DNA from 3 places in the Streptomyces sp. NPDC006551 genome. Region 3 is predicted to be linked to each of the others. Evidence: riboswitches for the same ligand, from Rfam matches in the RefSeq annotation. Region 3 holds a riboswitch; each other region holds the start of a gene.
The links. Region 3 has a riboswitch for thiamine pyrophosphate ahead of ABZY12_RS32700 (thiamine ABC transporter substrate-binding protein). Riboswitches for the same ligand answer to the same signal wherever they lie in the genome.
Positions count from the first base shown of each region.

Region 1: it holds a riboswitch for thiamine pyrophosphate, as region 3 does, so the genes downstream of both, thiC (phosphomethylpyrimidine synthase ThiC) here and ABZY12_RS32700 (thiamine ABC transporter substrate-binding protein) in region 3, are expected to answer to the same signal.
Region 2: it holds a riboswitch for thiamine pyrophosphate, as region 3 does, so the genes downstream of both, thiO (glycine oxidase ThiO) here and ABZY12_RS32700 (thiamine ABC transporter substrate-binding protein) in region 3, are expected to answer to the same signal.

Region 1 is NZ_JBEXOT010000003.1:196,544-199,812, reverse strand. It holds gene thiC (phosphomethylpyrimidine synthase ThiC) at 120-1,901, opposite strand; TPP riboswitch at 1,895-2,043, opposite strand; gene ABZY12_RS05335 (YibE/F family protein) at 2,205-3,269, shown strand, end outside.
Region 2 is NZ_JBEXOT010000007.1:128,443-131,711, forward strand. It holds gene ABZY12_RS10700 (Rv2175c family DNA-binding protein) at 1-288, opposite strand, end outside; gene ABZY12_RS10705 (FAD-dependent oxidoreductase) at 332-1,546, opposite strand; TPP riboswitch at 1,733-1,845, shown strand; gene thiO (glycine oxidase ThiO) at 1,855-3,021, shown strand; gene thiS (sulfur carrier protein ThiS) at 3,018-3,227, shown strand; gene ABZY12_RS10720 (thiazole synthase) at 3,233-3,269, shown strand, end outside.
Region 3 is NZ_JBEXOT010000067.1:11,280-14,548, forward strand. It holds gene ABZY12_RS32695 (iron ABC transporter permease) at 1-505, opposite strand, end outside; gene ABZY12_RS32700 (thiamine ABC transporter substrate-binding protein) at 544-1,608, opposite strand; TPP riboswitch at 1,695-1,802, opposite strand; gene rlmN (23S rRNA (adenine(2503)-C(2))-methyltransferase RlmN) at 1,832-2,938, opposite strand; gene ABZY12_RS32710 (FhaA domain-containing protein) at 3,182-3,269, opposite strand, start outside.

The DNA.
Region 1 (3,269 bases), on a different contig from region 3:
CGGAGAACCAGCCGGAGTGAACGCCGGAGGGACGGCACGGGAGCGGACGCCAGGACGGACGGAACCGGGCCGGCCCGCGACTCCCCCCGGGGCCGCGGGTCCGCCCGGTGTCCTCCAGGTCAGTCCGCCAACGGGAGGTAGACCCGGTTGCCGGAGGCGGCGAACTCCTTGGACTTCTCCGCCATACCGGCCGAGATCTCCTCCGACTTGAGGTCGCCACCGTGCTCCCGGCGAATGTCCTGCGAGATCTTCATCGAGCAGAACTTCGGGCCGCACATCGAGCAGAAGTGCGCGGTCTTCGCGGGCTCGGCCGGCAGCGTCTCGTCGTGGAACTCACGGGCCGTGTCCGGGTCGAGGGCCAGGTTGAACTGGTCCTCCCAGCGGAACTCGAACCGCGCGTCCGACAGCGCGTCGTCCCATTCCTGCGCCCCCGGGTGCCCCTTGGCCAGATCGGCCGCATGCGCCGCGATCTTGTACGTGATGACGCCGGTCTTCACGTCGTCGCGGTTGGGCAGGCCCAGGTGCTCCTTGGGCGTGACGTAGCAGAGCATCGCCGTGCCCCACCAGGCGATCATCGCGGCGCCGATCCCGGACGTGATGTGGTCGTACGCGGGCGCGACGTCCGTGGTCAGCGGGCCGAGGGTGTAGAACGGCGCCTCCTCGCAGATCTCCTGCTGGAGGTCGATGTTCTCCTTGATCTTGTGCATCGGGACATGGCCCGGGCCCTCGATCATCGTCTGCACGTTGTGGCGCTTGGCGATCGTGTTCAGCTCACCGAGCGTGCGCAGCTCCGCGAACTGCGCCTCATCGTTGGCGTCCGCGATCGAACCGGGGCGCAGACCGTCGCCCAGCGAGTACGTGACGTCGTACGTCGCCAGGATCTCGCAGAGCTCCTCGAAGTTCGTGTAGAGGAAGTTCTCCTTGTGGTGCGCGAGGCACCAGGCGGCCATGATCGAACCGCCACGCGAGACGATGCCGGTCTTTCGGCGGGCGGTCAGCGGCACGTACGGCAGCAGTACGCCGGCGTGGACCGTCATGTAGTCGACGCCCTGCTCGGCCTGCTCGATGACCGTGTCCTTGTAGATCTCCCAGGTCAGCTCCTCGGCCTTGCCGTCGACCTTCTCCAGGGCCTGGTAGAGCGGCACGGTGCCGATCGGCACGGGGGAGTTGCGCAGCACCCACTCGCGGGTGGTGTGGATGTTACGGCCGGTGGACAGGTCCATGACCGTGTCCGCGCCCCACTTGGTCGCCCACGTCATCTTCTCCACCTCCTCCTCGATGGAGGAGGTGACGGCGGAGTTGCCGATGTTGGCGTTGACCTTGACCAGGAACCGCTTGCCGATGATCATCGGCTCGATCTCCGGGTGGTTGACGTTGGCCGGGAGCACCGCGCGCCCCGCGGCGATCTCCTCCCGTACGACCTCGGGGGAGACGTTCTCGCGAATGGCGACGTACTCCATCTCCGGGGTGATCTCACCCCGGCGGGCGTACGCGAGCTGGGTCACCGCCTGGCCGTCGCGGCCCCGACGGGGCTGGCGCGGGCGGCCGGGGAAGACCGCGTCGAGGTTCTTGAGTCCCCCGCGCGGCGAGGTGTGCTTGATCCCGTCGTCCTCGGGGCGGACCGGGCGGCCCGCGTACTCCTCGGTGTCGCCGCGACTGATGATCCAGTTCTCGCGCAGCGGCGGAAGACCCCGCCGTACGTCGGTGTCGATGGTGGGGTCGGTGTACGGACCGGACGTGTCGTACAGCGTCACGTCCTTGCCGTTGGTGAGGTGCACCTGACGGACCGGCACACGGAGGTCGGGGCGGGAGCCCTCGATGTACCCCTTGTGCCAGCCCGGTGTGCGCTCGTCCTGGCCGTCCTGGCTGGTGGCAGGCGTGCGTGCATCCTGAATGGTCATGAGACCGATCTCCCTACGCCGGCATTACCCGGTAACAGGTTCGGCGGTCGGCGCAGCCTCTTCCCGTACGTACGTCAGTACGCGCGCGTACGGTGATCAGCGCCCTCTCAGCCCGGTGCTCCGAGCTCCCGCGTGTGCAAAGGTGCCACCACGCTAGCGTCAACCCGGGCGTGCTGAACAGTGGGCCCCCGCCGTTCTTGCGATGATCGGTCGGTGACTTCCTCGCAGCAGACCCCCGAACCGCACGGCGACGGCACCGGCCACGGGCATGGGCACGGGCAGGACGACGGCCATGGCGGGCATGTGGCGCACGGCCACACGCACAGCCATGGGCCCGCCGCGCCCGTCTCCCTGCATCTGCGCAAGGTCATCGCCGCGGTCCTGATCCCGTTCGCCACCGCCGTCCTGGTCGGGCTCGCGGTCCTGTGGCCCGGCGGCACCCCGGCGCACGAGCGCACTGGCGTCGGCTTCGACCGGCAGACCGAGCAGGGCAAGGTCGTCTCGGTCGAGTACGTCGACTGCAAGGACGTGAACGCCGCGCAGGTGCCGCCGACCGGTGACACGACGACACCCCAAGGGCGGGAGGCGGTCAACGCCCAGCAGGGGCAGTGCGCGAAGGCGACGATCGAGGTCACCACGGGCAACGACAAGGGCCGCACCTTCATCGAGATCGTGCAGCCGGACGCGCCCCGGCAACTGCGCGAGGGGCAGGGCGTGGTGGTGGCGTACGCCCCCGACGCCCCGCGTGACCTGCAGTATTCGGTGACCGATGTGAACCGCAAACTCCCGATGGTGCTGCTCGCCGGAATCTTCGCGCTCGCCGTCGTGCTCGTCGGCCGGTTGCGCGGGCTGATGGCCCTGATCGCGCTCGCCGTGAGCTTCCTGGTGCTGACCTTCTTCATCCTGCCGGCGATTCTGCAGGGCTCGAATCCGCTGGTCGTGGCGGTGGTGGGGTCCAGCGCGATCATGCTGATCGCGCTCTACATGTGTCACGGGCTTTCGGCCCGTACCTCGGTCGCGGTGCTCGGCACCCTGATCTCGCTGCTGCTGATCGGGCTGCTGGGCTCGCTCTTCATCGGCTGGGCTTCACTCACTGGCAACACGGACGACAACACCGGCCTGATCCACGGCCTCTATCCGGACATCGACATGTCCGGTCTGCTGCTCGCCGGCGTCATCATCGGGTCGCTCGGGGTGCTCGACGATGTAACGGTGACCCAGACGTCGGCGGTGTGGGAGCTGCATCAGGCGGATCCGCGGATGGGGCCGCGCGCGCTGTACCGGGCCGGGATCCGCATCGGCCGCGACCACATCGCCTCGGTGGTGAACACCCTGGTGCTCGCGTACGCCGGTGCGGCCCTGCCCCTG
Region 2 (3,269 bases), on a different contig from region 3:
CAGGGTCGGGTCGGGAGTGAAGAGCCACTCCAGCATCTCTTCGTCGGTGAAGCCGTCGTCCTTCAGGAGCGTCAGGGTCCCGGAGAGACCCTTGACCACCTTGTCGCCGTCGATGAAGGCGGCGGGGACCTGAAGCGCCCTGTTCTCACCGCGGCGCACGGCGATGAGCTGGCCCTCCTTGACCAGCTGCCGTACGCGCGTCACCTCGACATCGAGCATTTCCGCGATGTCGGGGAGGTAGAGCCAGGCGGGGACGAGAGCATCGATTCTTGCGTCAATCTCGGTCACGGGACCAGCCTGCCATCCCGGACCGACAGTCGGAAGCCGGGCCCTATTCGACGGCCGCCTTCAGGGGTACGGAGGGGTCGGTCGCCCGCTCCAGGGCGACGCGCATGCCCGCCTCGATCAGTTTGCGGCCCTGGGCCAGATCGCGGGGGCGGCCGACGGCGAGCAGGGCGACCAGGACGCCGGCGCGCAGCCAGAGGACGGACCAGGAGGCGCCGGCCGGGTCGCCGCGCCGGACCAGCTCGTCGGCGCCCGTGTGGTGCCCGGCGTACTGGACGAAGCGCCCGAACTGCTCGGACCAGAAGTACGGCACCGGGTCGTAGACCCGGGGGGTCTCGCCGATGATGTCGGCCGCGACCGTGCGCGGTCCCTGGAGGGCGTTGTCCCAGTGGTGGACCAGGAGCCGCTCGTCGTAGCGGGCGGAGGGGAAGGAGGCGCAGTCGCCGACGGCGTACACGTCGGGCAGGGAGGTCCGGAGCCGGTCGTCGGCGGTGATCGAGCCGCCCGCGTCCAGGGCGATGCCGGAGCCGTCGAGCCAGTCGGTGGCGGGCCGGGCCCCGATGCCGACGACGACGGCGTCGGCGGGCAGCGTCCGGCCGTCGGCCAGGACGACACTGCCGGGTTCGATCCGCGCCACGCGCGCGTGGGTGAGGAGAGCGGCGCCGCTCTCCTCGTACCACCGGGCCATCGGGGCGGCGACGTCGGCGGGCAGCGCGCCCGCGAGCGGCCGGTCGGCGGCCTCGACGACGGTGACGGCGCAGCCGGCCTCGCGCGCGGCGGTGGCGAACTCGGCGCCGATCCAGCCCGCCCCGACCACCACGATGTCGTGGCGCCGCTCAAGGACGGGCTTGAGCCGGGCGGCGTCGTCGAGGGTGCGCAGCAGGTGGACGCCGGGCACGCCCTCGGTGCCGGGCAGGGTGACCGGCTGGGCTCCGGTGGCGACGACCAGTACGTCGTAGGGCACCGGCCCGGCCTCGGTGTCGATCTCGTGGGCTTCGGCGCGCAGGCCGGTCACTTCGAGGCCGAGGCGCAGCTCGATGGAGAGTGCTTCGAAGTCGACGTCGAAGGCCGAGTCCTCGGCCTTGCCCAGGAGTACCGCCTTGGAGAGCGGGGGCCGGTCGTAGGGCTGGTGGGGCTCGGCTCCGATCAGGGTGACGGGGCCCGCGAAGCCCTGCTCGCGCAGGGCGACGGCGGTCTGCACTCCCGCCATGCCGGCGCCCACGATCACGACGTGCTGCTGTGCCTGCTTCTGCTCGCTCACCCGATCACCTTACGCATCTGACGGGACGTCAGGAAGGTGGCCGCTCCACCGAGCCGGTGCCGGAACCTTCCAGGGACTCCCCTGCCCGGCACGGCTCCCGCCGAACGCGCCCGGGGAGTGACGTCGGTCCCATGGCGGAGGCTCCCTACTCGGCGCGAAGGGCGGGGGATAGTCTGACCGTCAACGTAGAGCACTCACGGGAGCCCGGACGCACCGGGCTGAGAGGGAGGCTGACCGGCCTCCGACCGTACGAACCTGATCCGGGTCATGCCGGCGAAGGGAGGGGCTGGACGCCCATGCCATCACGTATGCCACACGTCCGTACGTCCTGTGACGTCCTCGTCATCGGGGGCGGGATCATCGGCCTCGTCACGGCCTGGCGCGCGGCGCAGCGCGGGCTGCGCACCGCCGTGGCCGACCCCGAACCCGGCGGCGGGGCCGCACGGGTCGCGGCCGGCATGCTCGCCGCCGTCACCGAACTCCACTACGGCGAGGAGACCCTGCTCGGGCTCAACCTCGCCTCCGCCCGCCGCTACCCGGCCTTCGTCGCCGAACTGAGCGACGCCACGGGCCACGACGTGGGCTACCGCTCGTGCGGGACGCTCGCCGTCGCCCTCGACGCGGACGACCGGGCGCATCTGCGGGAGCTGCACGCCCTGCAGACCCGCTGCGGTCTGGAGTCGGAGTGGCTCAGCGGGCGTGACTGCCGCCGGCTCGAGCCGATGCTCGCTCCGGGGGTGCGGGGCGGGCTCCGGGTCGATGGCGACCACCAGGTCGATCCGCGCCGGCTCGCCGCCGCGCTGGTCGTCGCCTGCGAACGCGCCGGTGTGGTCTTCCACCGGAGCGTCGCCGACCGTCTCACGGTCGTGCGCGACCGGGCCGCGGGAGCGGTGTTCGCGGACGGCACGGAGCTCGCGGCCGACCAGGTCGTCCTGGCCGCGGGCAGCCTCAGCGGCCGGCTCGGCGGCGTACCGGAGGAGGCTCTGCCTCCGGTACGGCCCGTCAAGGGGCAGGTGCTGCGGCTGACCGTGCCGCCCGCGTACGCGCCGTTCCTGTCCCGCACGGTCCGGGCCGTGGTACGCGGCAGCCACGTCTATCTGGTGCCGCGCGAGAACGGCGAGCTGGTCGTCGGCGCGACCAGCGAGGAGCTCGGCTGGGACACCACGGTCACGGCGGGCGGGGTGTACGAGCTGCTGCGCGACGCGCACGAGCTGGTGCCGGGCATCACCGAGCTGCCGCTCACCGAGACCCGGGCGGGTCTGCGGCCCGGGTCCCCGGACAACGCGCCGCTGCTCGGCCCGAGCGCGCTGCCGGGCCTCCAGCTGGCCACCGGCCACTACCGCAACGGGGTGCTGCTCACGCCCGTCACCGGCGACGTCATGGCGGAGGTGCTGACCACCGGCACGCTCCCGGACGAGGCCCGCCCCTTCACCCCCCGCCGCTTCTCTCCCGTACGTCTGGAGCAGCCCGCATGAACGTGCTGAACGTGTCCGTGAACGGGGAGCCGCGCGAGCTCCCCGGCCCCGTCTCGCTCGACGCCCTCGTCGCCACCCTGACCGCGGCCCCCTCGGGGGTGGCCGCGGCCGTCAACGAAACCGTCGTGCCGCGCGGCCAGTGGTCCGCGACCTTCCTCGGCGAGGGCGACCGCGTCGAGGTCCTCACAGCGGTGCAGGGAGGCTGAGCGCGATGTCCGACGACGTGTTCCTTCTCGGCGGTACGGAGT
Region 3 (3,269 bases):
CGGTCCACCGGGACGCGCCGAGGACCCGGGCGGCCTCCTCCTGACGGGGGTCGAGCTGGGCCCACAGGCCGCCGACGGTCCGGACGACGACGGCGTAGTTGAAGAAGACATGGGCGAGGAGGATCGCCCACACGGTGGTGTCCAGGCGGACGCCCCACAGCTCGTCGAGGAGCCCGCCGCGACCGACGAGTGCCAGGAACGCCGTGCCGACCATGACGGTGGGCAGGACGAAGGGGACGGTGACGACGGCGCGCAGCAGCGCCTTGCCGGGGAAGTCGAAGCGGGCGAAGACGTACGCGCCGGGCAGCGCGATCAGCAGGGTCAGCGCGGTGGAGGCGAGCGCCTGCCACAGCGTGAACCAGAGGACGTCGAGGATCTCCGGCCGGGTCAGCGTCTGGCCGAACCGGCCGAACCGCCATGCCCCGTCCACCATGAGCCCGCGCTCGATGATCGAGGCGACGGGCCAGGCGAAGAAGAGGCCGAAGAACGCGACGGGCACGACCATGAGGCCGAGCCGCGCCGCGCTTCCACGGGGCGCTTTCGTCACTTCAGCACGAGCGAGGACCACGACTGGATCCACTGGTCACGCTTCTCGGCGATCTTCGCGGGCTCCATCGTCTGCGGCTTGTCGATCACCACCCCGTGCTGGGTGAACAGCTCGGGCAGCGTCGCGTCGCTGGTGACGGGGTTGACGAACATCTGCAGCGGCATGTCGTCCTGGAACTTCTTGGAGATCAGGAAGTCGATCAGCATCTTGCCGCCCTCGGGGTTCTTCGCCCCGTCGAGCAGTCCGGCGAACTCGGTCTGCCGGAAGCAGGTGCCCGTGGAGACGCCGGTGGGGGCGGTCTTCGGCTGCGGCTCGGAGTAGAGGACCTCGACCGGCGGGCTGGAGGCGTACGACACGACCAGCGGACGGTCACCCTTGGCCTTCTTGCCGCCCGCGGAGCCGGAGAACTCCTGGTTGTAGGCGAGCTCCCAGCTGTCGACGGTCTTCACGCCGTTGGCCTTGAGCTTCTTCCAGTAGTCCTGCCAGCCGTCGTCGCCGTACCGGGCGGCGGTGCCGAGGAGGAAGCCGAGTCCCGGGGAGGACCGCTCGGGGTTCTCGACGACGAGCAGGTCCTTGTACGCGGGCTTCGCCAGGTCGTCGAAGGTCTGCGGGGGCGCGAGCTTCTTGTCGGCGAAGTACTTCTTGTCGTAGTTGACGCAGATGTCGCCGGTGTCGACGGGGGTGACCCGGTGCTCCTCGTCGAGCCGGAGTCCGGCGGGGACCCGGTCGAGGCCCTTGGCCTCGTACGGGACGAAGATGCCGTTGTCGAGCGCGCGGGACAGCAGGGTGTTGTCGACGCCGAAGAAGACGTCGCCCTGCGGGGAGCCCTTGGTCAGGATCTCCTTGTTGACGGCTTCACCGGCGTCGCCGCTCTTGAGGACCTTGACCGTGAAACCCGTCTTCTGGGTGAACTCCGCCAACACCTCCTTGGAGGCGTTGAAGGAGTCGTGACTCACGAGGGTCACGGTCTTCGGCGCACGGCTGTCGGCCTGGTCGCCGGAGCCGCCGCACGCGGCGAGCGTGGTGACGCCCAGCGCGGCGACGAGCGCGCCCGCGGCCATCTTCTTGGTGCTCACTGAAATTCCTCCTGGGTGTGACCAGGAAGAGACGCGGCCCTGCCCACCCGAGGGTGGGCAGGGCGCAACAGCTCGAGTAACGACCGAACTTCCTACCCAGAATGACCTGGGCGAGGTTCAGAGGGTCTGCGGTCCGTTGACCGCACTCTCAGCGCTGTGGCGCTCCCCTGTCGGAATATGGAGATGTGTTCGAGCTCAGCCTACAAGGTCAGCGTTCGGTGGCGGCGAGCTGTCCACAGGCGCCGTCGATCTCCTGACCTCGGGTGTCGCGGACGGTCACCGGCACGCCGTGGGCGGCGATGGCCTCGACGAACGCCTTCTCGTCCTCGGGACGGGAGGCCGTCCACTTGGACCCGGGGGTCGGGTTCAGCGGGATGAGGTTGACGTGCACCCGCTTGCCCCTGAGGAGCCGTCCGAGCAGGTCGCCCCGCCATGCCTGGTCGTTGATGTCCCGGATGAGGGCGTACTCGATGGAGATCCGGCGGCCGGACTTCTCCGCGTACTCCCAGGCGGCGTCGAGGACCTCGCGAACCTTCCAGCGGGTGTTGACGGGCACGAGGGTGTCGCGCAGCTCGTCGTCGGGCGCGTGCAGCGAGACGGCGAGCCGGCACTTGAAGCCCTCGTCGGCGAAGCGCAGCATCGCGGGCACGAGACCGACGGTGGAGACGGTGATCCCGCGCTGCGAGAGCCCCAGCCCGTCGGGCTCGGGGTCGGTCAGCCGCCGGATCGCCCCGACGACCCGCTTGTAGTTGGCGAGCGGCTCGCCCATGCCCATGAAGACGATGTTGCTGAGCCGCGCCGGCCCTCCCGGCACCTCGCCGTCGCGCAGCGCCCGCATCCCGTCGACGATCTGGTGCACGATCTCGGCGGTCGACAGGTTCCGGTCGAGCCCGGCCTGCCCGGTGGCGCAGAACGGGCAGTTCATCCCGCAGCCGGCCTGCGAGGAGATGCACATGGTGACCCGGTCGGGATACCGCATGAGGACGGACTCGACGAGCGTGCCGTCGTGCAGCCGCCACAGGGTCTTACGGGTGGTGTCGTCGTCGCACGAGATGTGCCGGACGACGGACATCAGGTCGGGCAGCAGCTCGCCCCGCAGCTTCTCGCGGGAGGCGGCGGGGATGTCGGTCCACTCGGCGGGGTCGTGGGCGTACCGCGCGAAGTAGTGCGTGGACAGCTGCTTGGCGCGGAACGGCTTCTCGCCGATCGCGGCGACGGCTTCCTTGCGCTCGGCGGGCGTGAGGTCGGCGAGGTGCCGCGGCGGCTTCTTGGCTCCGCGGGGCGCGACGAAAGTGAGTTCTCCGGGCTTGGGCATGGTTCTACCAGTGTCGCAGACGGATCCCGGCCCCCAGGGCCCGAAGCGCTCCGCGGTCGTCCCGGGCCGTCTCCGGGCCGTCTCCGGCGGCCCGGAGACGGCCCGGAGGGCCAGATCCGCCGTGGCGCGGCCGTCTGCTCGTCTACTCGTCGCGGCACACGCGCCCCGCCAGGACCCCGCGGGCGGCGCCGGCGATCTTCATGATCGACGACGCCTCGTCGTGCGGCCCGCTCCGGTGGGGGGTCAGCCCCATGCGGGGGCGGCGAACATGCTGGCCGCGTTGTAACCCGAGTGGGGATACGAAGCGCCCCAGCTCACGGCCTCGGGCTGG